3 regions of the Nocardia salmonicida genome follow, and region 3 is predicted to be linked to each of the others. Evidence: riboswitches for the same ligand, from Rfam matches in the RefSeq annotation. Region 3 holds a riboswitch; each other region holds the start of a gene.
What was found. A riboswitch is a leader RNA that binds a small molecule or an ion and turns the genes downstream of it on or off. The one in region 3 is predicted to bind S-adenosylmethionine.

Region 1 (6,375 bases), 670 kb from region 3:
CTTCACGTCGAAGTCGGGACCAGGTCCAGTGAGGTAGCCGACGAGGATCTTGTTGCCCGCCTTGGTGGTTCGGATCGCGGCAGCGGCACCGCTGACACCGGGCAGGTGCTGTAGCGCATTGTCGAGCTCGCCGAGTTCGATGCGACGCCCGCCGATCTTGATCTGGTCGTCGGCGCGGCCGAGGAAGATCAGGCCCTGGTAGTCGTTGCGCACCAAATCGCCACTGCGATAAGCGCGTTCCCAGCCGAGCGAGGGCAGCGGGGCGTATTTCTCGGCGTCCTTGGCAGGATCGAGATAGCGGGCGAGGCCGACGCCGCCGATCACGAGTTCGCCGGTTTCGCCTTCGGCCACCGGGTTGCCCTGGGGGTCGACGACGGTCAGATCCCAGCCGTCGAGGGGCAGGCCGATGCGAACGGGCATCTCGCCGGAGAGCAGCGCGGCGCAGGCGACGACGGTTGCCTCGGTGGGGCCGTAGGTGTTCCACACTTCGCGGTCGGCGCCGGCGAGCCGTTCGGCCAGTTCCGGGGGCACCGCTTCGCCGCCGAAGATCAACAGCCGCACCGATTCCAGCGCTTCGGCGGGCCAGGTCGCGGCCAGGGTGGGCACCGTGGAGACGATGCTGATCTCGCGGCGCATCAACCACGGGCCGAGGTCGGCGCCGGTGCGCACCAGGTCGCGCGGAGCGGGGACGAGGCAGGCGCCGTTGCGCCAGGCCAGCCACATTTCCTCGCAGGAGGCGTCGAAGGCCACCGAGAGTCCGGCCAGCACGCGGTCGCCGGGACCGATCGGGGCCTTCCGCAGGAACAGGCGGGCTTCGGCGTCGACGAAGGCGGCGGCGTTGCGATGGGTGACCGCCACACCTTTGGGGGTGCCGGTGGAGCCGGAGGTGAAGATGATCCACGCGTCATCGGCGGGGGTGGGCAGGGTGTTCCAGTCGTGTTCGCCCGTAGCCGTGGTGGCCGACTCGATGCCGTCGCCGGTGGCGATCGCGCTCACCCTGGCCTCGCCGAAGACGAGCTTGGCTCGCTCCTGCGGGTCGTCGGCGTCGACGGGCACGTAGGCGGCGCCGCAGTAGAGCACGGCCAGAATCGTCACGTAGAGCGCGGCGGTGCCCGACGGCATCCGTACGCCGACCCGGTCGCCCGGCCGCACGCCCGCCTCGGTGAGTTCGGCCATCCTGGCCTCGATCGCGGCGATCAATTCCATGTAGCTGAGCACGACGGTGCCGTCGTCGACGGCCGGTGCGTCAGGGTGTGCGAGGGCGGTGCTGGTCAGGATGTCGACCAGGGTCCGTGGCGGTGCGGCGAGATCGGCGCGCAGCAGCGGGTCGCGAAGAACCGCCGCTACCTCAGTGTGTGGCTCGAGCATCGTGCTCAGTCCACCTCTCATCGGTTGACCCCCATCGGTGGTGTCTGTTGTTTCATGAGCGGGTTACCGGAGGGCAAACAGGATGGTCACCAGATGCCAACGGTACTCGGTGCGGGTGTTGCCGGACGGCAGCGAAGCGCGTGCCGTCGGCGCTGTTCACGACGGCGATTCCGGCATCTCGCCGAGGGCGGTGACCGCCAGCCGGTGCAGCGTCCGCTGTTCTTCTTCGTCCAGGCGTCCCAGCACGCGGGCGGTGGCCTCGGCGATCAGCTTGTCGGTGCGTTTGCACTGCTTGCGCCCCGCCTCGGTGATCCGCAGCCGGTACTTGCGGCGATCCTTGCCGTCGCGGGTGCGTTCGACCAGTTCGGCGCGTTCCAGCGCGTCGATCAGGCGCACGACTTCACTGCGGTCGATACCGAGCGCGTCGCCCACTTTCTTCTGCGTCAGGTCGGCGTTCTCGGCGATGAAGGTGAGCACCCAGTGATCGCGCAACGGGACGTCGATCTCGGCGTGCAGGGCCTTGGTGAGCCGTCCGAGCGCGTACACCGGGTAGCGCGGCAGGCCGCGGACGGAGTTCGTGTTCGTGGACATGAGTGGGAACTCTAGCAAATGGTGGAGGTGCCCAATCATTCGGTTCCTCCATCATGGGGTGTGTAGATGGTTGAGAATTGGGTGTGAGCAGGCAACTCGGGGGCAATCCCGCGCATTCGCGTCGGAGACCGGGTCGGCGTGTCGAACCGGGCGAGGTCGTGTGCGGTCGGCGGCGACTCGGAGCGCGGTCGGCGAAAGGTGGTTGACAGGTCCGGCGGTCGTCTGTCACTCTCGTTTCAGGTCACGAGTACCAGCGTTCAGCCCCGGCTTGCTGGTCGGCAACCCTCCTCCGCGGTGGGGTGCTCCGGGTGACGACCAGGCTGACGTCCGAATTGGGCGCGGCAAGCGCGGGCCACCTCTCTGGAGCGGGTCCCTGAGCCGACGGGATTTCGTCATGACTGCTGTAATCGACCCCACCTGTGCCATCGCCGCCGTTTCCGGTGCCGACCTGCAGGTTCCGCTCGTTCAAGGCGGCACCAGCTCCTACGCCAACTTCGACTACGCCGCGAGTGCGCCGGCATTGAAGCAGGTCACCGACCGGATTTCGCAGTTGCTGCCGTACTACGCCAGCGTGCACCGGGGTGCGGGCTACGCCTCGCGGATCTCGACCGAGTGCTACGAGGCTTCCCGTGGCGCGGTCGCCCGGTTCCTCGACGCCGACGACGACCAGGTCGTCGTGTTCACCCGCAACACCACCGATTCGCTGAACCTGCTGGCCGGATGCGTGCCCGGGGAGACCGTGGTGCTCGATATCGAGCACCACGCCAACTTCCTGCCGTGGACCGCGCACGGTCGCCGGGTGGTACGGGCCGCCGCCACCGTCGAGGAGACGATTCAGCGAGTCGTCGCCGAGCTGTGCAGCAAGCCCGCCGCGCTGCTCGCGGTGACCGGGGCATCCAATGTCACCGGTGAGGTACTGCCGCTGGAGCGCCTCGCGACCATCGCCCACCTGTGCGGTGCGCGCATCCTCGTCGATGCCGCGCAGCTGGCTCCACATCGACGGATCTCCTTGCGCGAGAGCGGGATCGACTATCTCGCGTTCTCCGGGCACAAGCTGTACGCCCCGTTCGGTTCGGGCGTGCTCGTCGGCCGACGCGACTGGCTGGACCAGGGTGAGCCCTACCTGGCGGGCGGCGGTGCGGTGCGCAATGTCGGTGTGTCGGAGGTCGAATGGGCTTGCGCGCCGCAGCGGCACGAGGCCGGTTCGCCGAATGTGTTGGGCGCGGCCGCTATCGCCGCCGCGTGCGACGCACTCGCCGCGATCGACTCCACTGAACTCGTTGCCCACGAACGCTTTCTGGCGGACCGTCTTCGTGACGGTTTGTCCGCGATCGCAGGCGTCGACCTGGTCACCATCTGGTCCGACAGCCCCGACTGTGTCGGCATCGTCGCCTTCACCGTCGCCGACCACGCCCCCGGTAAGGTCGCCTCCTACCTCTCCGCAGAACACGCCATCGGCGTACGCGACGGCCGTTTCTGCGCCCACCCGCTGCTCACCAGCCTCGGCCTCGACGCGGCCCTCCGTGCCAGCATCGGCCTCGGAACCACCGCCGCCGACGTCGACCGCCTGATCGGCGCGGTCGCTACCTTGGTCACCAACGGGCCCACCTGGGAATACGCCGCCACCGACGGCCACTGGAACCCCACCCCCGAAACCCGCCCCCTCACCGCTTCCCTCGACGGCGCGGCCCCCTGCCTGATCGGCTGAATCGCAGGCAGGGCTAGACCACCCCGAATGTCGGCCGCTGAGAGCTGTTCTCGGCGGCCGATACCCTCCGAAAAATTGCAGGTTTGATGTGTTCCCAGCTGGGTAACGCATGTCGAACCGGTCGCGATGAAGCCCCCGAGATCGCCCGATAATCGAAGGGGACACAGTGACTCGACCGATTCAGCCGCCCGATCCGTGGGCGCGTCCGCCCAGGCAGTCCGAGAAGAAGCGGCGTTGGCCGTTGGTGGCGGGAATCGGAGTTGTCGGCGTACTCGGTCTTTCGGTGGTCGCCGGTCTCAACGACGGCGAGCCGACCGCACGGACATCCCCGACCTCCACCACTCGCGTAGTCGAATCATCAACGACGACAAAGGCTTCGACAACTACCCCGGCACCGACCACCATCGCGTCGAGCGCGCTGACACTCGCGCCGACCACGACGGTTGATCTACCAGTGGCTCCTGCTGTGCCGACTACGACTGTCGCGGCACCTCCGCCGCCTGTCGTTGTCCCTGCGCCGACTACAACAGTCGACATCCCCGCGCCGCGAATCGCGGCGGTACCGGAGCCGGAAGCGCCCGCGCCTGCCAGCGCCTATTACAAGAACTGTGCCGCCGCCAAAGCCGCAGGCGCGGCCCCGCTCCACACGGGCGACCCCGGCTATCGCTCCGGTTTGGATCGAGACGGCGATGGCGTGGCCTGCGAATAGGCGCCCCGTCACGTATTTATCGAGTGGATCACGTCATCGACGCGGACGTGTCGGGAGATCTCATCCGAGAAGGTGAACGAGAGTTCGCCTCTCGGGGAGCGATGGATTTCGAACGCTCGAAGGACTCCTCGAGCGATGACCTCGCCCGCCCGCCGGAGCTCGACAGCGCTGCCGACGTCGAAATTGCCGATCGCGTGGCCGACGACAAACGGGTCCGGTCTGAAGCTGACCGGGAAGATGCCGGTCACCCGAAACTCACTCATGAAGACAAGTTTCCGATCAGGTATCAGTCGAGATCCGCATCGAGGGCGTCCCAGGTGATAGTGACGTCGAGCGGATCGGTGATCGCGATCGCGGTGGGGCTGTGGGATCGGAAGCGGGTTTCGGTGGAGACGTAGACGGCTGCGGTGTTGAGACGGAGGATTTCGATGGACTTCACGCGGCCGTCGTTGTTCTCCATGCGGACGATCCAGTACTGCTCGATTCCCAGGCGGGCGTATTCGGCTCGCTTGTCCACGCAATCGGCGGTAACCGTCGCCGGTGATACCACTTCGACGACCAGCAGGGTGTCTCCTGCTGTCGGCTTGGTTTTCCACTTGTCGCGGTGGTCTTCGACGCAGCGGTACACAATGGCGTCGGGGCGACGGAAGTTGAAGGGGACCTCGGAGACCAGCATGTCCAGTTCGCCGCCGGCCTTCAGGCATGGTTGCCCGGTGGCGCGTTTCCGGATGGCTTCCCGGAGGGACTGTTCGATCACGTCGGCGATGGCGATGTGATTCGGCGAAGGTGAGTCACAGTGCACCAGCAGGCCGTCTTTGACCTCGATCACCCGAGAGAGGTCTTCCGGCAGCGCCAAGTACGTGTCCAGGTCGATGGCCGGAACACCGGCGCGCAACCACGACCAGTCGTATGCCTCGCTCACCGGACCAACACTAGCTGTCGCAGGCTGAGGTAGACGCTCTGATCAGGTGTCGAGTGGGGTGGGGCGGTGGTATTTGCCGTTGTAGTACAGCAGCGGTGCTGCTGAGGGTGACTCTTCGGTTTGGTCGTGGACTCGGGTTACCAGGCCGACGGCGAGGGTGTGGTCGCCCAGGTCGATGAGTTTGTGCAGGGTGGTGCGCAGCCAGATGGGGGTGCCGTGCAGGACTGGTTCACCGGTGTCGAGGGTGGTCCAGAGGGCGCGGTCGGAGAAGCGGTCGGCTGCGGTGCGGGAGAAGCGGTGGGCCAGGTGTTGTTGGTGTTCGCCGAGGAAATGGATCACCACCGAGTCCGCGGCTCGCAACGCGTCGATGCTCGATGACGTGTGCGCGATGTTGAACGACACCAGGGGCGGTTCCAGTGACAGCGAGGCGAACGAGGTGGCCGTGAAACCCACCGGTCCACTCTCGGCCCCGAGCGTCACCACTGTGACGCCGGCCGGATAGTGCCGCATAGAGCCTCGATATTGATCGGCCGTTATCCCGCTCAGATCATCGGGAACCACCAGTCCGGCCTCAGAAGGTTGCACATCGCCCACCGCCCCCAACTTACGCCCGCCCACCCTGCACCCTCACGTCCACTGTGTCCGTTTGATCCAACTCGCCGGTCGGGATCAGAACCCGAATTCAGTCGATGTCGATCGGCAGGCCCGCTGTGATGCGGACCAGTTCGCGGAAGTTGGTGCGGAACACGGTGTTCGGGTGGCCTCCCGCTGCCCAGACTTCGGGGTGGGCGGCCAGGGCGGTGTCTACCCAGGTGGGGAGGTTGGTGGGGTGGCCGAGGGGGGCAGTGCCGTCGATGGGTTGGCCGGTGATGCGTTCGACCAGGGCCGTGGGGGCGGGGGTGAGGGTGCCTTCGAGGCGTTTGCCGGTGCGGACGAGGTCGACGTGGTGGTGGTCGGCTACCAGCAGCAGGACCGGGTCGTCGTCGAGGAGGAAGACCTGGGCGGTGATGATCGCGGTGGGATGGACGCCCATGGCGCGGGCGGCCTCGGCCGCGGTGAGCGACGGCGTCTCGGGGC
Region 2 (6,375 bases), 1.4 Mb from region 3:
GCCGAGGAGATCCTCGAGGTCTTCCAGGCCGACCGAGATGCGGACTACGCCGTCGGACAAGCCGATCGAGGCACGGCCTTCCGGGCCCATGGCTCGGTGGGTGGTGGTGGCGGGGTGGGTGATCATGGTTTTGGCGTCGCCGAGGTTGTTGGAGATGTCGATGATGCGGAGGCGGTTGAGGACCTCGAAGGCTCGCTTCTTGCCGTCGTCGCCGTTGAGGGCGAAGGTGACGACTGTGCCGCCGCCGGTCATCTGTTCCTTGGCGAGGGCGTGCTGTGGATGTGATTCCAGGAAGGGGTATTTCACCCAGTCGATCGAGTTCTTGGTCTCCAGGAACTCGGCCACTCGCAGGGCCGACTCGGTGGAGTGGCGGACGCGCAACGGCATGGTTTCCAGGCCTTTGAGCAAGGTCCAGGCGTTGAAGGGGCTCAAGGCCGGGCCCGTGTGGCGCATCAGGGTTTTGACGGGGCCGTCGATGTAGTCCTTGGCGCCGAGGATGGCGCCGCCGAGGACGCGGCCCTGGCCGTCGATGTGCTTGGTGCCGGAGTAGACGACCACATCGGCGCCGAGCTCGAAGCCGCGCTGGAGCAGGGGGGTGGCGAAGACGTTGTCCAGCACCACCTTCGCGCCCGCGGCGTGGGCGAGCTCGGTGACCTTGCGGACGTCGACGAGGGTCTGCATCGGGTTGGCGGGGGTCTCGAAGAAGACGGCCTGGGTGGGGACGGAGAGAGCCTGTTCCCACTGGTCGAGGTCGTCACCGTCGACGAAGATGGTTTCGATGCCCCAGCGCGGGAGGATCTCGTTGCAGACCACGAAACAGGAACCGAACAGGCTGCGGGCGGCGACGAGACGGTCGCCCGCCTTCAGCAGCGCGCCGAGCGCGGTGAACACCGCCGACATACCGGACGCGGTCGCGAAGGCCGCTTCGGCGCCGTCGAGCAGGCGGATGCGCTCCTCGAACATCGCCACGGTCGGGTTGCCGAAGCGGGAGTAGACGAAGTGCTCGACGTCGCCGGTGAACGCGGCTTCGGCGGCTTCGGCGTTCTCGTAGACGAAACCCGAGGTCAGATACAGCGCCTCGGACGTCTCGTCGAAACCGGAACGGCGCAGGCCACCGCGCACGCCGAGCGTGCCCGGACCGACGCCCTCTGGCAGTGGCTTGTCGAACGAACCACCGGTGATCATGCTTTTCTCCTTATGCCTGACGCCACGGCAGGCCGACGGCGCGCCAACCGGTGCTGCCGCGCTGACCGAACGCGTCGGGACCACCTTCGAAACCGTCGAGCACGTTGTAGGACGGTGCCACGCCCGCCGCCGTCGCCAGGTTCGCCGCGTGCGCGGAACGCTGGCCGGAGCGACACAGGAACACCACCGGTGCGTCGTCGGGGCGACCGGCGAGTGCCTTCTCCAGCTGCACGCCGAACTCCGGGTTGCGCGTGCCGGTGCCGTCGACCCATTCGATGAAATGGGCCGGGCGTTCGATGGAGCTGGTGTCGGGGATGCCGATGTTCGCCCACTCGCCTTCGGTGCGCACGTCGATCAGGACGGCGCCGGGGTGCTCGGTGAGCAGCTCCCACGCCTTCTCAGGGGTGATGTCGCCGGCGTAAGTCATGTCGATCCTCCTGCGTGAATCCGCTCTTGCCGTGCCGGAAGTCCCCGAACACACGGCCAGGTCGTCACCCGGAGCACCCCACCGCGGAGGAGGGTTGCCGACCAGCGAGCCGGGGCTTGACGCTGGCACTCATGACCTTGCGATCTGAGATTGCCTCGGCACAGGTCACCGTGTCAAACGATTCAGAAAGTGCACACCAGCCACGCGCCGTCGACGCTGGTCAGTTTCCAGTTGATCGTGGCCGGTTTGCCGTCGACCACCACGGTCGCGTCGATTTTCGCGCGGTCGCCGTTCACGGTCGCGTTCTCGAAACCCTTGCCGTCGATCGTGACAACCGATTTCGGGCCACCCAGCCGTTCGTCGAGGCCGGAGGACTCTTCGTCGAAGCCGGGGCAGGCCACACCGGTCGGCGGACGCAGATCGCTGCGCGAGCGGGCGTCGATATAGTTGGTGACAGCGGCCGCGAGACGGTCGGCCTCTGTGACATTTTTCTCAGCGGGCGAGAGCAGTCCGCCCGCCACGATGCCGATGAGCACGATGATCGCGATCACCGCGGCCGCGACGAACGGGACGATGGAACGCTTGTCGGTCTGATCCACCACTACGGGCTGGTCATCCGAGCCTGTTTGCTCCTCGTTCATTGGGTGCCGTAGCGCGGAAGCGCGGTCATCCATGACCGGCAGGAGCACGACAAGTTGATGCCTGGCGCGCCCAGCGCTACTCCTCCTTTCGGAAAGTCAGTTTACGAACAAGCATGTTAATTTGTGAGGCATGAGCGAGGTGGTGAAGCGGGCTTTCAAGTACCGGTTTCGCCCGACCCCGGAGCAAGCCGCTGAGTTGGAACGAACCTTCGGATGTGTACGCAAGGTATACAACCTCGCGCTCGAAGCCCGGACTGCCGCGTGGCAGCGGGGCGAGCGGGTCAACTACAACGCCACGTCGGCGATGCTGACCGAATGGAAACGCGGCGAAGACCTCGCCTACTTAGGTGAGGTTTCGTCGGTGCCGTTGCAGCAGTCGTTGCGGCACCTGCAAGCCGCGTTCGCCAGCTTTTGGGCCAAACGGGCGAGGTATCCGCGCTTCAAATCCCGTAAGAAGTCCAGGCCCAGTGCCGAGTACACCCGGTCAGGGTTCCGATGGAGTACCGGGAAACTGACCTTGGCGAAGATGAGCGAACCGCTCGATATCGTCTGGTCGCGCGGGCTGCCCGGCGATCCCTCCTCGGTGACGGTGTCGCGAGACGCGGCCGGGCGCTGGTTCGTGTCCTTGCTGTGCGAGGACCCCACGGTGGGATCGCTGCCTCGCACCGATCAGGTGGTCGGGATCGACGCCGGGCTGACTCATTTGCTCACCCTGTCGAGCGGCGAGAAGATCACCAACCCGCGCCACGAACGCGCTGACCGTGCCCGATTGGCGAAAGCTCAGCGCAACTTGTCCCGCAAGGAGAAGGGCTCAGCCAACCGAGCCAAGGCTCGGCGCAAAGTCGCTCGCGTCCACGCTCGCATCGCCGACCGCAGACGCGACTACCTGCACAAGATCACTACTCGGCTCGTGCGTGAGAACCAAACGCTCGTGATCGAGGACTTGACCGTCCGCAACATGATCCGAGATCACTCGCTCGCGCGAGCGATCTCGGATGCGTCGTGGTCGAATTTCCGGTCGATGCTGGAGTACAAAGCCAACTGGTACGGCCGCGAAGTGGTTGCAATAGATCGCTGGTATCCCTCGTCGAAGCTGTGCTCGGCGTGTGGTGTCCTGCGGAACAAGATGCCGCTCGAGGTGCGTGGATGGGTGTGTGGTTGCGGTGTCCGACATGATCGGGATGTGAACGCCGCGAAGAATATTTTGGCCGCCGGGCTGGCGGTGACAGTCTGTGGAGATGGTGTGAGACCTCAACGGAACCCTCCGGGCGGGCAGTCGTCGATGAAGCAGAAAACCCGACCCGCGAGGGTGGGGATCCCGGTTCTTCATGGCCAGGACGATGTCAAGCTGTAATCCTGACAGGAAAAACAACCGTGCGGGCAGCCACACCGCGCCCCTGGATGCCATATGCGTCGCAGCTAGAATCACACGTGATTGCGGCCTGCTGCCGCAACTCGGCAGCTGCCGGTAAGCCGAAACGGCGACTTAGCCTAAGCTAAGTTGACGCCGTCAAATCAGTTCTCGACCAAAGGGTGCGCGTAGAAATGACCGAACAGAGTGCAGCGACTCGCCCACTTCGCATTGCGATCGTGGGTGCGGGACCGGCCGGTATCTACGCCGCCGACGCGTTGATGAAGTCCGATGCCGACGTGAGCATCGACCTCTACGAGCGCATGCCCGCGCCCTTCGGCCTGATCCGCTACGGCGTCGCCCCCGACCACCCGCGCATCAAGGGCATCATCACCGCCCTGCACAAGGTCCTCGACAAGGACCAGGTCCGCCTGCTCGGCAACATCGACTACGGCACCGACATCACCCTCGACGACCTGCGCCAGTTCTACGACGCGGTCATCTTCTCCACCGGCGCCAACGCCGACCGCGCCCTGGCCATCCCCGGCATCGACCTCGACGGTTCCTACGGTGCCGCCGACTTCGTGTCCTGGTACGACGGCCACCCGGATGTCCCGCGTTCGTGGCCCCTCGAGGCCGAGAAGGTCGCCGTCCTCGGTGTCGGCAACGTCGCCCTCGACGTCGCGCGCGTGCTCGCCAAGACCGGTGACGAGCTGCTGCCGACCGAGATCCCGCCGAACGTCTACGAAGGCCTCAAGGGCAACAAGGCCATCGAGGTCCACGTGTTCGGTCGTCGTGGCCCCGCGCAGGCCAAGTTCACGCCCCTCGAGCTGCGCGAACTGGATCACTCGCCGACGATCGAGGTCATCGTCAACCCCGAAGACATCGACTACGACGAGGGCTCCGAAGCCGCGCGCCGTAACTCCAAGCAGGTCGACATGGTCGCCAACACCTTGGAGCAGTGGGCCATCCGCGATCACGGCGACCGCCCGCACAAGCTGTTCCTGCACTTCTTCGAATCGCCCTCGGAGATCCTCGGCGCCGACGGCAAGGTCGTCGGCCTGAAGACCGAACGCACCCAGCTCGACGGCACCGGCAACGTCAAGGGCACCGGCAACTTCACCGACTGGGACATCCAGGCCGTGTACCGCGCCGTCGGCTACCTCTCGCAGAACGTCACCCAGCTGCCGTTCGACGATCAGGCGGGCACGGTGCCCAACGAGGCAGGCCGCGTGATCTCCGACGACACCGCCGAGGGCGACGCCCGGTTCATGCCTGCCACCTACGTGACCGGCTGGATCAAGCGCGGCCCGGTCGGCCTCATCGGCCACACCAAGGGCGACGCCAACGAGACCATCGCCTGCCTGCTCGACGACGCCAAGGGCTTCGCCCCCGCGCCGAAGCCCGAGCTCGACGCCGTCACCGAGTTCCTCGAGGGCAAGGGCATCCCGTTCACCACCTGGGCGGGCTGGTACCGCCTCGACGCCCACGAGCGCGCCCTCGGCGAGCCCGAAGGCCGTGAGCGCGTGAAGGTCGTCGAGCGCGAGGACATGCTGCGCGCGTCCGAGCCGAACAAGGCCTGAGCTGCCGCCGCTCCCGAGATAGGGCATTCTGTACTGGTGTTCGATGCCCACGTCCACATCATCGATCCGCGGTTTCCGCTGATCGAGAACGAAGGCTATCTACCCGAGCCCTACGTGATCGATGACTATCGAAAGCGTATGGCGCACTTCGAGGTTCGCGGCGGTGCTGTCGTCAGCGCGTCTTTCCAAGGCGCTGATCAGACGTATCTGAAGGCAGCTCTGTCCGCGCTCGGTCCCGACTGGGTCGGCGTGACCCGTCTCGATCTCGATGCCACCGACGACGAGATCCTCGAGCTGGACCGAGCCGGCGTGCGGGCCCTGCGGTTCAATCTCAAGCGCGCCGCCGCCGACATCACCGAGATGACGTTGCAGGCGTTGCGCGCGCACGAACTGGTGGGTTGGCACGTCGAGCTCTACATCGACGGTCAGATGTTGGCCTCGCTGCAACCGGTGATCTCGAAACTGCCCGCGCTCTCGATCGACCATCTCGGTATGTCCGAGGAGGGTCTGCCGTACCTGCTCGACCTGGTCGACCGCGGCGCCAGGGTGAAGGCGACCGGGTTCGGGCGGGTCGAGATGGATGTGGCCGAGACCCTGCGTCGCATCCACACGGTCAACCCGGGTGCGTTGATGTTCGGCAGCGATCTGCCCGGCACGCGCGCCGGGAGACCGTTCGAGGAGCGCGATGTGGACCTGATCTGCCAGGTGGTCGGCGCGGATATGCACGCGGTCCTCGAGGACAACGCCCGCGAGTTCTACCGGCTGCCCGCGGTGCGCCGCGAACCGGTGCCGCTCCCGCGTGCCGAGAACCCGACCATTCCGATCCCGCGCAACCAACTGCCCGGTGCGGACGAGCACACCCGCCCGCTGCCGGTGATCGAATAGATCAGCTCACCATCGCGCCGGTGAGCCATACGCCGGCGGCGATCAGCGCGCCGAACAGCTCCACCAGCATCGACAGGCCGACGCCCTTGAGCGCGTGCACCGTCGCGGGCCACGCCAGGTCGTTGGTCTTCAAGCGGTACAGCTCGGCCAGGTAGACGCCGAGCACGAAGCCGATGAACAGGCCGACGATCGGGATCACGAAGAAGCCGACGATCCCGAGCACCCCTCCGACCAGCAGCGCACGGTTCGACACCCCGGCTTCGCGCATCCGCTTTCCCGGCCAGGTGTACTTCACGACGCCGG
Region 3 (6,375 bases):
GCGAAGGTCATGCCCTTGCGCACCGACGGCCACAGCAGGAAATGCATGGCCTCGACCGCCCGCTCGCTGACGCACAACTGCGGCCGAACGCGCTCGAAGTACGCGCGCACCTCGGCCCGATCGCGCGGCACATCCGCGGGCTTGCAGGTCTGCAGCTCGGCGGCGATCACGCACTCGGCCCAGTACCGGTCCTCTTCGGCGGGACTCAGCGGCCCCGGTCCGAACATCTCGTAGGCCTTGAGGACCGAATGCCACCCGGTGACGTGGATCCACAGCTGGGAGTCGGGGTTGTTGGCGCTGTAGCGCTTGCCGCTGATCGGTTCGATGCCCGTCATCGGCGCGTGCACCTTCATCAGGTGCTCGGCGGCCTGGATGGCGGTGCGGCCGTCACCCAGCGCGACCAACAGGAAGTAGGACAGCGTGTGGTCGAGACGGGTGGCGGGATTGTCGTAGATTCCGTGTGAATCGGCGACCGCGGCGGTCAGGAACGGATCGAAGTGTTCGAGCGTGACCGCGCGCTGGAAGCCGATCAGCGCGGTCGGCGCCGCCCATACCTTCCAGGTGGGGGAATCCGGTCCGAAGAAGCCGTGGTCGTCGCGACGGAGAGTCGACGCATCGAAAGCCATTGCACATGCCCCTTTGCAGTGCGAGGAATTGTTGAATACAACACCACCGTAGCAATAACTCGACGTGAATACAACGGTTGCGTAGGATTTGTGCCGACAGGGTCGGCGGGTATCGTCGGCGAGCGAAAGGCAGGTGGGCGGTGACCTCGACGCAGGAGCAGCGACCTCGACGCCGCTATGCGCCGCGTCTGCCGCCGGAGCAGCGCCGCGCGCAACTGCTCGACGCCGCGTTCACGGTTCTGGGCCGGATGGAACTGCACGAGCTGAGCATGGAGGCCGTCGCGCAGGAGGCGGGCGTCGGAAAACCTGTGCTGTACACGGTGTTCAAGACCCGCGCCGAACTCGTCGAAGCGCTGCTGGAACGCGAACGTGAACGCGGACTGGATCAGATCGCCGACACGCTGCCCGAAGACCTGCTCGGCGCCGACCCCTTGGCTGCCGCCTCGGCAACCGTCGAAGCGTTCGTCGGTGTGGCACTGGCGAATCCGACCCGCTGGCGGCTGATCCTCGCCACCCCGGCGAGCGCGCCCGACGAATACCGTGCGGCGCTTCGTGCTTCGCGCGCCGAGATCTTGGAGCGCGCGGAATCGCTTGTCCGCATGGGCATCTCCGTGCTGCCGCGATGGTCGGGCATGGATGCCGGACTACTCGCGAACTCGACCCTCACCATCGCTGAAATGCTCGGTCGGCTGGGGGTCAGCGAGCCGGAAGAGTATCCGCGCGAACGACTTCAGGCCTACGTCCGCTCGATCGTCGCCCTGCTGACGGGACCGTGAAGGTCAGCGGTTCTCCCGCGCGAGGCGCATCGTCTCGGTGAGCAACTTCGACACCGCGGCGGCCTCGGTGAGGAACCCGTCGTGCCCGTCGCGTGAGTGCACGACCTCGAGCCCCGCGCAGCCGGGCAGACCTTCGGCCAGCTCGGCCTGAGTGTTCAAGGGATACAGGCGATCCGAGTCGACCCCGCCGACCACGCACGGCACCGATGTCGATGCCAGCGCGGCAGCGATACCGCCGCGCCCGCGACCCACATCGTGGCGGTTCATGGCCTCGCTGAGCAGCACATAGGTGGCCGGATCGAACCGCTGGACCAGCTTGTCGGCCTGGTGCTCGAGGTAGCTCTGCACCGCGTAGCGCCCACCGGTCCACGGGTCTTCGTCGCCCTGGGGCCTGTTGGTGAAGCGGTGGTCGAGTTCGCCCTCGGTGCGGTAGGTCAGGTGCGCGATGCGCCGGGCCAGGCCCATGCCGGTCATCGGCGCGCGACCGGTGCCGTGATAGTCGCCGCCCTGCCAGTCGGGATCGGCCGTGATGACGGCCATCTGGGTGGTCTGGGTGCCGATCTGATCGGCGGTGGCGCGGGCGCCGACGGCCAGCACGAGCGCGGCGCTGACCCGCTCGGGCAGGCCGATGATCCACTCGAGCACCCGCATGCCGCCCATCGAGCCGCCGACGACAGCGCCGAGCCGCTCGATCCCGAGCACCTCGAACAACTGCGCTTCGGCCTGCACCTGGTCACGGATGTTCAGCTCGGGAAACCGTGCGCCCCATGGCTTTCCGTCGGAGGCGAGCGAGGACGGGCCGGTGCTGCCCTTGCAGCCGCCCAGCACGTTGGTCGCGATCACACACCACTCGTCGGTGTCGATCGGCGCGCCGGGCCCGACCATGCCCTCCCACCAGCCGGGCGCCCCGTCGGGCCCACCGACGACATGGGAGTCGCCGGTGAGCGCGTGTTCGACGAGCACCACATTGTCCAGGGTGGGCGAGAGCTCGCCCCAGCGTTGCACCGCCAGCCGCACATCGGGGACGACGGCGCCGTTCTCCAGCGCCACATCCCCGATGGCGACCACGCCGACGCGCCCGTCCGGCGGTGGCAGCAGGGCCACCCCGGTTCCGGGTCGGGCGATCGGCGATTCGGTGCTCACGGTCACGTCGTCGCCGCCGCGAACCCGGCCCGCAGATCGGCCAGAATGTCGTCGATTCCCTCGATGCCCACCGCGAGCCTGACCAGGCCGGGAGTGACGCCGGCCGCCAGCTGCTCTGCGGGCGTCAACTGCGAGTGCGTGGTCGACGCCGGGTGAATCACGAGTGAACGCACATCACCGATGTTAGCTACATGGCTGTGCAGGCTGAGCGCGTCCACGAACTTCTTGCCCGCGTCGACGCCGCCCGCCAGCTCGAACGCCACGATCGCGCCCGCGCCCTTGGGCGCCAGCTCCTTGGCCCGCGCGTGCCAGGGCGAGGACTCGAGGCCCGCGTAGAACACCGCGTCGACGCCCGGCTGCTCGGCGACGAACTTCGCGACCGCCTCCGCATTGCTGACGTGCCGCTCGACCCGCAGGCTCAGCGTCTCGATGCCCTGCGCGATGAGGAACGCGTTGAACGGCGAGACCGCCGCACCCAGATCGCGCAGCAACTGCACGCGCGCCTTCAGCGCGAACGCGGGCGCGCCCAGATCGGCGAACACCGCGCCGTGGTAGCTGGGGTCGGGCTCGGTGAAACCGGGGAAGCGCGCGTTGCCGTCGGCGTCGCGCACGGTCCAGTCGAACGTGCCGCCGTCGACGATCACGCCCGCCACGGCCGCGCCGTGCCCACCCAGGTACTTCGTCGCCGAATGCACGACGATGTCGGCGCCGTGGGCCAGCGGCTGGATCAGGTACGGGGTGGCGACGGTGTTGTCCACGATCAGCGGAAGGCCGTTCGCGTGCGCGACACCGGCGATACCGGGGATGTCGAACACCGCGCTGCTCGGGTTGGCGATGGTCTCGCCGTAGAACGCCTTGGTGTTCGGCTGGATCGCGGCCTTCCACTGCTCGAGATCATCGGGGTCCTCGACGAACGAGACCGTGATCCCCAGCTTGGGCAGCGAGTAATGGAAGAGGTTGTAGGTGCCGCCGTAGAGGTGCGGGCTGGACACGATGTGGTCGCCCGCGCTCGCCAGGTTCAGGATCGCGTAGGTCTCCGCGGCTTGGCCCGAGGCCAGCAGCAGCGCCGCGACGCCGCCTTCGAGCGCGGCCACGCGCTGCTCCACCGCGTCCTGGGTGGGGTTCATGATCCGGGTGTAGATGTTGCCCGGCTCGGCGAGACCGAACAGCGCGGCGGCGTGATCGGTGTCGCGGAAGGTGTAGGAGGTGGTCTGGTAGATCGGCAGCGCCCGCGCGTTGGTGGTCGCGTCGGGGGCCTGGCCCGCGTGGACCTGCTTGGTCTCGAAGGACCAGTTCTCGGGCAGGGAAGAGTCAGTCATGTCGTGCTCCAAAGGGTGTCAGCCGGGGGGATCTCGTCAACTGGGTCGGATCGACTGGCAACAACACATGGGGGCCTCCTGCAGTGCGCGCTTGCTCTCGACTTTCGAGAGCCCGGTCATCACCCGGAGCACCCCACCGCAGCTGGAGGGTTGCCGACCAGCGAGCCGGGGCTTGGCGCTGGTACTCATGACCTTGCCGTCATGTTAACCGGAGATCTCCCGCGGGCGGAAACTTCCCCCGCATTTCCCGCCGAAGATCACTCGTCGGACGGTGTGCCGAAGCCTGGCGTGTCGTCCACCGGTGCGCCACAGACCTGCCGCAAGCCGTGGTAGGCGCGCAGCACGGCGTCGCGGGTGACCCGAACGGCTACCGTCGGAGACCCGCTCAGCAGTGCCTGTTCGGTATCGGCGACCGAGAGGTGGCACAGCATCTGCCAGATGCCTGCCACCAACTTCACCGTGAAGTCCTCCGGTGACGTGCCCATCCGCTGCGCGAGCTCGGTGCACACCGCGACGTTCTTCTTCTCCGCGTATTCCAGCGCGCGCGCATTGACCGACTGGCTGGTGCGCATGATGCGCTGCATCTGCAGGAACTGGCGGATGAACCGGATGCCGTCCGCGTCCGCCTCGGCCTGGACCACCGTCAGGTAGGCGCCACACAGCGCCTGGAGTTCGTTGCCGGTATTCGGCTGGGAGCGCAGCGCGACGGCGACGGAGACCCCGAAGTCGTCGATCGGGGCCAGCACGATGTCTTCCTTGAGCGCGAAGTACCGGTTGACGGTGCGTGGGGACACATCGGCGCCCGCGGCGATCTGCTCGACCGTCGTCGCGTCGAACCCTTGGCTGTCGCACAGGTCGAGCCCGACCGCCACGATCGCGGCTTTGGTCTGCAGCTTCTTGCGCTCGCGCAGGCCCAGCGGCGCGTCGGCAGCCGGTTCGGTCGTCCGGTCGGCGCTGATCGGAGTGGTCGAGTCCAGCATTCCCTCAGCCTACCGCGTCGGCGGCTTTATCTGTCCAAGTAGGCCAATTGGCGCGTTCAGACATTTTTCTCTTGACGCCAATTGTCTCGTAGTGCCAGGATTGGTTCACGCCAATCGAGCGACGAGGAGTCCTGGTGACCGGCACCGAAGTATTGACGAAACATGTTGACCAACAACAGAATTCGATGCGGTGGTGGGCGTTGGTCGTGCTCTCGGCCGCCCAGCTGATGGTGGTGCTCGACGCCACCGTGATCACGATCGCCCTGCCGTATGCCCAGCGTGACCTGGGGATCAGCGACGGCGACAAACAGTGGGCGCTCACCGCGTACACGCTCATCTTCGGCGGGCTGCTGTTGCTCGGCGGACGGATGGCCGACTACCTGGGCCGACGCCGGATCTTCCTGGTCGGCCTGGTGGGCTTCGCCGCCGCGTCGGCGCTGGCGGGGCTCGCGCAGACCGGCCCGCAGTTGTTCATCGGCCGAGGACTGCAGGGTGCGTTCGCCGCGCTGCTCGCCCCCGCGGCCCTGTCGCTGCTGTCGGTGATCTTCACCGATGTGCAGGAGCGGGCCCGCGCGTTCGCGGTGTTCGCGGGTATCACCGCGGGTGGCATCGCGTTCGGGCTGATCGTCGGTGGTGCGCTCACCGAGTTCGCGTCGTGGCGGTGGACCCTGTTGATGAACACGCCGATCGCGCTCATCGCGGTAGTCGGTGCGGTCGCGGTGATCGCGCGCGATATCCCGGTGCCGAGGACCGGCGGCTACGACCTGCCCGGCGCCGTCACCGTGACATTCGGCTTGGTGTCGATCGTCTACGGATTCAGTCGCGCCGCCGAACACGGGTGGCTGGCGGGCAGCACCCTCGGCCTGCTCGGGGCGGGCTTCGCCTTGCTCATCGCGTTCGTCTTCATCGAGGCGCGCTCGGCGAATCCGCTGCTGCCATTGCGAATTCCGGGTGAGATCAATCGAGGCGGCGCTTTGCTGGCCGCGCTGCTGATCCCGATCGCGATGTTCGCCATGTTCTTGTTCCTGAGCTTCTACTACCAGAACACCCTCGGCTATTCGCCGCTGAAAGCGGGCATCGCGTTCCTGCCGTTCCCGGTGGGCATCGGGATCGCGGCGGGCATCACCAGTTCGTTGATGCCCAAGTTCGGCCCGCGTCCGCTGATGGTGGTCGGCGCGTTGCTCGGCGTCGTCGGGCTGCTGTGGCTGGCGCAACTGAGCTACGGCGACGGGTACGCGCTGAGCGTGCTGCCCGCGCAGTTGTTGATGGCGCTCGGGATGGGTCCGCTGTTCGTCGGGATGCAGGCCGTCGCGCTGCATCAGGTCGACGCCGAGGACTCCGGCGTCGCCAGCGCCCTGCTCAATGCCGCCCAGCAGGTCGGCGGCGCCGTCGGCACCGCCCTGCTGACCACCCTCTCGGTCCAGGCCGCCGAGAACTACGTCATCGACAACCCCACCGTCGACCATCTGATCGAACGCGCCTCGATCCACAGCTACGACGTCGCGTTCTATATCGGCGCGGGCTTCTTCCT

Region 1: another riboswitch for S-adenosylmethionine. It lies ahead of OHS03_RS30060 (aminotransferase class V-fold PLP-dependent enzyme); the one in region 3 lies ahead of OHS03_RS33115 (bifunctional o-acetylhomoserine/o-acetylserine sulfhydrylase).
Region 2: another riboswitch for S-adenosylmethionine. It lies ahead of OHS03_RS26530 (rhodanese-like domain-containing protein); the one in region 3 lies ahead of OHS03_RS33115 (bifunctional o-acetylhomoserine/o-acetylserine sulfhydrylase).

What each region holds. Positions count from the first base shown of each region.
Region 1 covers NZ_CP108014.1:6,432,865-6,439,239, forward strand. The annotation lists gene OHS03_RS30050 (Pls/PosA family non-ribosomal peptide synthetase) at 1-1,368, opposite strand, end outside; gene OHS03_RS30055 (MarR family winged helix-turn-helix transcriptional regulator) at 1,525-1,959, opposite strand; SAM riboswitch class IV at 2,199-2,313, shown strand; gene OHS03_RS30060 (aminotransferase class V-fold PLP-dependent enzyme) at 2,354-3,667, shown strand; gene OHS03_RS30065 (hypothetical protein) at 3,848-4,105, opposite strand; gene OHS03_RS30070 (excalibur calcium-binding domain-containing protein) at 4,134-4,376, shown strand; gene OHS03_RS30075 (hypothetical protein) at 4,385-4,624, opposite strand; gene OHS03_RS30080 (Uma2 family endonuclease) at 4,663-5,298, opposite strand; gene OHS03_RS30085 (flavin reductase family protein) at 5,341-5,808, opposite strand; gene OHS03_RS30090 (YbaK/EbsC family protein) at 5,981-6,375, opposite strand, start outside.
Region 2 covers NZ_CP108014.1:5,657,796-5,664,170, forward strand. The annotation lists gene OHS03_RS26525 (O-succinylhomoserine sulfhydrylase) at 1-1,185, opposite strand, end outside; gene OHS03_RS26530 (rhodanese-like domain-containing protein) at 1,196-1,612, opposite strand; SAM riboswitch class IV at 1,630-1,749, opposite strand; gene OHS03_RS26535 (Rv0361 family membrane protein) at 1,795-2,211, opposite strand; gene OHS03_RS26540 (RNA-guided endonuclease InsQ/TnpB family protein) at 2,384-3,607, shown strand; gene OHS03_RS26545 (FAD-dependent oxidoreductase) at 3,799-5,187, shown strand; gene OHS03_RS26550 (amidohydrolase family protein) at 5,224-6,072, shown strand; gene OHS03_RS26555 (DUF456 domain-containing protein) at 6,074-6,375, opposite strand, start outside.
Region 3 covers NZ_CP108014.1:7,103,880-7,110,254, forward strand. The annotation lists gene OHS03_RS33100 (oxygenase MpaB family protein) at 1-626, opposite strand, end outside; gene OHS03_RS33105 (TetR/AcrR family transcriptional regulator) at 767-1,402, shown strand; gene metX (homoserine O-acetyltransferase MetX) at 1,406-2,551, opposite strand; gene OHS03_RS33115 (bifunctional o-acetylhomoserine/o-acetylserine sulfhydrylase) at 2,548-3,864, opposite strand; SAM riboswitch class IV at 3,947-4,057, opposite strand; gene OHS03_RS33120 (TetR family transcriptional regulator) at 4,122-4,844, opposite strand; gene OHS03_RS33125 (MFS transporter) at 4,979-6,375, shown strand, end outside.